DNA from 2 places in the Cellvibrio sp. pealriver genome. Region 2 is predicted to be linked to the other one. Evidence: predicted binding sites of a transcription regulator. Region 2 holds the regulator's gene; the other holds the start of a gene.
What was found. The regulator LexA, encoded in region 2, represses DNA repair genes until DNA is damaged. The targets are predictions, from matches to a motif close to ACTGTNTNTANANACAGT.

Region 1 (3,428 bases), 690 kb from region 2:
CAGCTGTTGCACTCACCGCAGGAATAGATGCATCACCCAAGGTGTATTTGGGTACATCTTTTAATTCCAGAGGCAAGCTGGTTGCATCCTGGAAGGGCTTGTACATTTTGAACACGTGATAGGTCGGAGTCAGGATCATTTTTTCCTTATCGGTCAAAATCATCGCCTGCAATACGTTAACCATTTGCGCAATGATACTCATGTGCACACGGTCGGCGTGTTTGTGGAAAATATTGAAGTTGAGCGCCGCTACGATTGCATCGCGCATGGTGTTTTGTTGGTAAAGGAAACCAGGATCGTCATCACCGGTTACGTCGTACCATGTACCCCATTCATCCACATAAAAACCAACTTTTTTCTCGGGATCATTTTTATCCATCACTTTTTTGTTGTTGACAATGAACTGATCCATTTTCAACGTGTTAACCATGGTGGACATCCACTCTTTTTCCGGGAAGCCGGTGGCTGCGCCTTTTACTGTCCAATCGCCGGTTGGCAAGGTGTAGTAGTGGAAGCTCACCGCATCCATACGCAATGCCCAATTCGGTTTTACGTTGGCAGTGAGGTGATCTGCCCAGCTGGTGTCCTCGGTGTGACCACCGCTCGCAATTAAAATAGGCGTGTTGTCTTTTGGTGTTTTGAGGAAGCTGGCGTACTGCTTGTACAGATGCGTGTAGAACTCGGGCGTCATGTTGCCGCCACAACCCCAGGCTTCGTTACCAATCGCAAAATAGTGTACGCGGAAGGGTTTATCGCGGCCGTTTTTGCGGCGCAGCTCGGCCAGCGTGGATTTACTGTCTGACGTCATATACTCCAGCCACTCTGCCATCTCTTGCGGAGTACCGGTGCCCAAATTGCCGTTCACATAGGCTTCTGCACCCAGCATTTCAACCAGGTCAAAGAACTCATGCGTACCTACAGCGTTATCTTCTATCACGCCACCCCAGTTGGTATTCACACGTGCCGGGCGCTTATCGCGCGGGCCAATGCCTTCGCGCCAGTGATATTCATCGGCGAAACAACCGCCAGGCCAACGCACTAGCGGCACCTGCAATTCTTTCAGCGCACCCACAACATCATTACGCCAGCCTTTGGTATTGGGGATTTTGGATTTGGGGCCGACCCAAATGCCTTCGTATATACCGCGCCCAAGGTGCTCAGCAAATTGGCCATAGATATTTTTATTAATGACAGGACCGGGCTTGGTGGTGTCTACACTCACTTGGGTATTGGCAAACACCAGCGACGAGGCACACAGGCCTATAGCGGCGGCAAGCGGCTTGATGAAACGCATAGAAGGTTCTCCATTGTTTGTATTTATCGTTAACTTCAGGCGATAAAGGATAATCATGACATCATCATATTGTCATACAAGTTAACCTAATTTTACCCACTCATCGAATTGCTGCCAGCATCTGTCAGGATTTTCATCTTCCTGAGTCCAACCCTAGCTGTCATTTTGCAAGCACTGTGTTTAAATACAGTATCGATTCAATATTGACCTGCCCCATGCGTAAAATTATCCATCTGGATGCCGACTGTTTTTTTGCAGCGATTGAAATGCGCGATGACCCTTCGCTGCTCAATCGCCCGATTGCCGTGGGCGGCCGCAGCGAAAGCCGCGGGGTTATTTCTACCTGCAATTACGAAGCGCGAAAGTTCGGTGTACGCTCCGCCATGCCAAGCAGCCACGCCAAGCGCCTCTGCCCGGATTTAATTTTATTACCCCACCGTATGGACGCGTACCGCGAAGCCTCGCTGCAGATGCGCAGTATTTTTTACGAATACACCGAATTGGTTGAACCCTTGTCGTTGGATGAAGCTTTTCTGGATGTCAGCGAGTCAGAATTTCATCACGGCAGCGCCACCTTGATCGCGCAGGAAATTCGCGCGCGCATTCATAAAGAAATCGGGATTACTGTTTCCGCGGGTATCGCACCGAATAAATTTCTCGCCAAAATCGCCAGCGACTGGAATAAACCCAATGGACAATTTGTTATTACGCCAGCGAAAGTACCTGATTTTGTGGCGCAATTACCGGTTAATAAAATTTATGGTGTAGGCAAAGCTATGGCGAGTAAATTAGCTGAACTGGCTATTTTTACCTGCAGCGATTTGCATAAATTTTCAGTATTTGAATTAACGCAGCGCTTTGGGCAAATGGGCGCGCGTTTGTATCACTTGAGCCGCGGCATTGATGAGCGCCCCGTAACCGTTGACCGCCGCCGCAAATCGTTAAGCGTCGAAAATACCTTTGCGCAGGATTTGCCCGGCATAACCCAATGCCTGAATGAAATCCCCTCGCTCAGCCAACAACTGGCAATTCGCTTACGGCGAGTCGATGAAGATTACAAAGTGGTAAAACTGTTTGTAAAAATAAAATTTTCCGATTTCAGCATCACTACTATTGAGCGCAGTGCCAGCTCGGTATCGCTCGCAGAATTGCAAAGCTTGTGTGCAGATGCTTATGAACGCAAAGCAATGCCGGTGCGTTTGCTTGGGGTGGGAGTACGATTTATTGATTTGCGGGAGAATAATCATTTTTTGCAGCTGGAGTTATTTAACCCAGAATTTCATGCGCACTATAAGCAACACACAATTCCCGTTCCTGTTTCAAAATACGATTCCGCAGCAGAAATGCCGTTATTGTTATCAGCACAGTAAACATAAAAACGGCCCTCAATGAGGGCCGTTTTCATCACACGTTACACACTTTTATTTCACTCGGGTTTCAATGGTATAAACCCCGGAAATATCGCGGTTAAATGCGGTGAACTCGTCTTTATAGAACTCACGGAAATCATCCAAGGTGCCGTTATTGATATTTTCATCGCGGTTAGCAGGCACCCAATAATGAGGGACATTTTTTCCATCTGGCCCGGGAACGCCTTCGGGCGCATTGCGCCAGGTGAGTAAGAACGAAATATTGCGCCCATCGACATCCGCTTTTAATGCAGCAATCAGTTTACGGTACCACTGATTATCAAACTTACCTGCTTCAATATCCGGTGCGCGAATGCCAATTTCGGAAATCACCGGGATTTTTTCGCGCTCATCAGCCATACGCGCAACCAATGCGGCATTGGCAACCACGTTTTTAAACCAGTTTTCGTTATTTTCAGCTTCACCGTAAGTATCGAACCCCAGCACATCAACATAAGCATCGCCGGGGTAACGTTCTAAATAATTTTCTTCCGTTACCTCCCAGAAATTATTGGGTGAATACGCGTACAAAAAATTGTGTACGCCTTTGGTATCGCGCAAATATTCCACAGTGTATTGATAAAGTTGTTTGTATTGTTCGGGTGTTGATTGCTCATTACCCCACCAAAACCAGCTACCGGTATTTTCATGCAGTATGCGGAAAATCACGGGAATTAATTTGCCATTATCATCCTTCAAATTGTTAGCCCAATCGGCAAGCTGAT
Region 2 (3,428 bases):
CCACCTGAGCTGTTGAAAAAGTGGATTAAAGAAATATCGCAAGATACTGAAATGGAAGCCCTTATTGAAAAGGAGAAAAAACTGCGTGCATATATGAACGCATTTATAGAGTCGTATCCTTTGAGTGTTGGCGACTGGATAAAAGTGCCTCGATATATGCCCCATTCATTGCAGCATGGGGTCAGGGTAGTTGAGTTTCAAACTCCCGTATATGAGCGGAAAATTTTGAGCTTTTCACAGCAAGTCTTGACTCAGTCTCACTGGGATTCGGAGATAGCGGTGCGATTGGCAACACTGGACAGTTATCAAAAAGAACCATCGCAGTTATGGAACTTCAGTGGCCTGAATTGCATTGAATCTATTGCCAGTTTTGATGATTTTGAAGTGCAGCGAATCACTTTGAAGGAAGGTCAGCCATTGGATTCAAGTCGCTATTCGTTGCTGATGGTGCTGAATGGGTCGGTATCACTCAGCATGGGTGACGCTTCAATGCAGATAACGGCAGGGCAGGCAGTCTTATTACCTGTTGTAGGTGATAATTGGTGGATAAGCACTAACACGCCATCATTGTTGTTACAGGCACTACCCTTGGATGGAAATCCAAAATAGGTTTTGGGTAGATTGGGTGTTAGAATACGCGACTGCTATTTAAGAGGTCTCCGAGGTATAAATGTCGTCTTTTTATGAAATTATTGAGCTAATTAACGGCGATGTAGCATTAGCTCGGGCAGATGATGAGAGCAACGAGCCTCTAGTAACGATTCGTTTTTCAGCAGAGTCATTAGCCTTCCTCGGAGAAGAGAAATTCATGGTGGCCAAGGCAATGATTGAGGCTGGTATGGAGGCTGCTGGAGAAATTGCTGATCAGCAAGCTGAGGCAATGTTGGATGAATTATTGGAAGGCGTTGATGAGGCTGAAAAGCTGATGTTGCATTAGGTATTGTGCGGTTAATGTCTAATTGTTAAGTGGTTACAAAGCCGTTATTTGTTTTTCCCCTCCCTGGATTTATCTATTTTTCATCATTTTTGGTCTGTCAAACAGTTCTTCTGTTGTTTTATTTGTGCACGTATCAACGCACGCGCAAAAGCAATCCACGGCAATTTCCTTTTGTTGCAGCAACCTCCAATTGGGCAAGTTCTTTGTCGCTCAGCTTGCCTGGGCTGGAGATAACGGTATGGCTATTGCCAGCCGAAAGTGCTTCCCATGTGATCCACAGTAATGTCTGCGGATCCTGACAGTGAATAACGCGAATATAGCGAGTATTGACACCGTACGACTCTAATAGATCGCGGCTGATGTTATGCGGAGCTACCCAAGTAATCCAACGGTCTTTGCAGGCGTTACCTAAAAAAGCAATCATCGGTAGGAGTAGAGCCAGCTGTTCCGGGGAGTCACTTGCCAATACCAGTTCAGTAACTCCGCTAGCGGGTTGTTGCTGTTGGCTATTAGCTTGTGGTGTCGCGCTTGCTGGGGCTGCAATAGCGTGTGCGATATTAGTCACGACGAATTACTCCTACACTTAAACCTTCAATACTGAACTCTTGTTCTCGCATATCAACATGGATGACATCGAAGTCAGGGTTTTCCGGCCACAATTCAACCAGCGCTTTATTGTTTGTACGTTTAAGCCTTTTGACCGTTACTTCTTCGCCAATTCGTGCGACGACAATCTGGCCATTACGAGCTTGATCTGTGCGGTGCACAGCAAGCAGATCTCCATCTAGAATTCCTACATCCTTCATACTCATGCCATGCACACGAAGCAAATAATCTGCATTGAGTGAAAAAAAGCTTTGCGGGATGTTGCAATAATCTTCGATGTGCTCTTGAGCAAGTATTGGATTCCCAGCAGCGACGCGTCCTATGATGGGAATGCCTGAGTGGACTTCGGGTAACCGAATGCCGCGTGAAGCGCCCGGGATAATCTCAATCGCCCCTTTACGTGCCAAGGCTTTAATGTGTTCTTCTGCCGCGTTGGCAGACTTAAATCCAAGAATTCGTGCAATTTCAGCGCGTGTAGGCGGATATCCCGTGTCATCTGCATATTGGCGGATTAACTGAAGTACCTGTTCCTGGCGCGGTGTTAGATCTGACATAGTGCACTCCTGAATCTGTTTATTTGTACAGTTATTGTGATTATATACAGTAATTCGGGTTGTGCAATAGTTTTTCAGTTTGGTGATTAATCCACCCGATCCCCGTAGCGAATCCCTCTCAATTGCCCCTGTGCGAAATAGAGGTGGGTCGTAAACTTGCCTTTCCGGGGCTCATAGGTCCAGATATCGATGTTCTCGCATGCTTGTATAACAATATTATTTTGCACGTTGTTATCGCCGTATTGCACGCCTTGGGATTGGTTGCTTGTGGCAATTGGCTGACAGAAGCTGTCTATCATTAATGGACTACCACACTTATCTATGACTTCGGCTTTGCTATCGCCTATATGAACCAATTTATTTTTACAGCGTAATGATTCTCCAAGAGCAGTATTGCCGATACCGAATAAAAGAAAGCCGATGAGATAAATAGAGAGTGTTCGCATGATGAACTCCTGAAGGGGTGGATTTAACTCTAATCTTCGTATCTGAATGCGGCATGAATACTTTTGGTACAAATATTCGGAGAATTTAGCCTTTTAGTAATAAGCCGAATAAATCCGAAATTTACGATGATTCCCGTTAAAGATTTCGCAATTTGGGCCGTTAGCTTATACAGCTGTCCAATGCATGTTGAAGGGCAGGGTAGTGAGTAACTTCTGACAATATTGGTGAATTATGAATGCCTATTCTGCTGTGCAAAATTATGCAAATGTAAAAGTTCATTCTTCTGTAGAAACTGCATCGCCCCATCGATTGATTCAAATGTTATTTGAAGGTGCTTTGGAGCGCATTGCGCAAGCAAAAGGCGCTATGCAACAAAACCAGATCGCACGTAAAGGTGAGTTGATTGGCAAAGCAACCGCTATCGTGGGTGGCTTGCAAGGTAGCCTTAATGATAAAGATGGCGGAAGTCTGGCTGCGAATCTTGATGGCTTATATGACTACATTATTCGTCGCTTGAGTCAGGCAAATTACGAAAATAACCCAGATTACCTCGATGAGTGCGGTCGGTTGTTGGGCGAAATAAAATCAGCATGGGATGCTATTGCTAATCAGGTTTAATGAGGGGGTAACATGGCAATTCAGTTGATTAGTTCCCCCGATTACAGGGGGAATGCAGGTGTAGTCGCAATGCGCAGTGTACAGCAGGCATTGACTGCTGCACTGGACGCGGAAGATTGGGAAAAAGTAAGGCATTTAGATCGTATCTGCATCTTGCTCATTGATCGTGTTATTGCTTCCAATCGTGACGATAAAGCGGCTGTCATCGATGCATTGAGTGAATTGAAAGGTGTTTATGCTGGTTTGATTGCACAATGCCAACGTGA

Region 1: the regulator LexA is predicted to act here: its motif matches at 1,468-1,485, upstream of dinB (DNA polymerase IV).

What each region holds. Positions count from the first base shown of each region.
Region 1 covers NZ_KQ236688.1:2,355,886-2,359,313, forward strand. The annotation lists gene VC28_RS10245 (alpha-N-arabinofuranosidase) at 1-1,294, opposite strand, end outside; gene dinB (DNA polymerase IV) at 1,510-2,664, shown strand; gene VC28_RS10255 (glycosyl hydrolase) at 2,716-3,428, opposite strand, start outside.
Region 2 covers NZ_KQ236688.1:1,666,529-1,669,956, reverse strand. The annotation lists gene VC28_RS07100 (hypothetical protein) at 1-609, shown strand, start outside; gene VC28_RS07095 (hypothetical protein) at 671-937, shown strand; gene VC28_RS07090 (cell division inhibitor SulA) at 1,071-1,502, opposite strand; gene lexA (transcriptional repressor LexA) at 1,495-2,097, opposite strand; gene VC28_RS07080 (DUF2845 domain-containing protein) at 2,184-2,543, opposite strand; gene fliS (flagellar export chaperone FliS) at 2,776-3,162, shown strand; gene VC28_RS07070 (hypothetical protein) at 3,175-3,428, shown strand, end outside.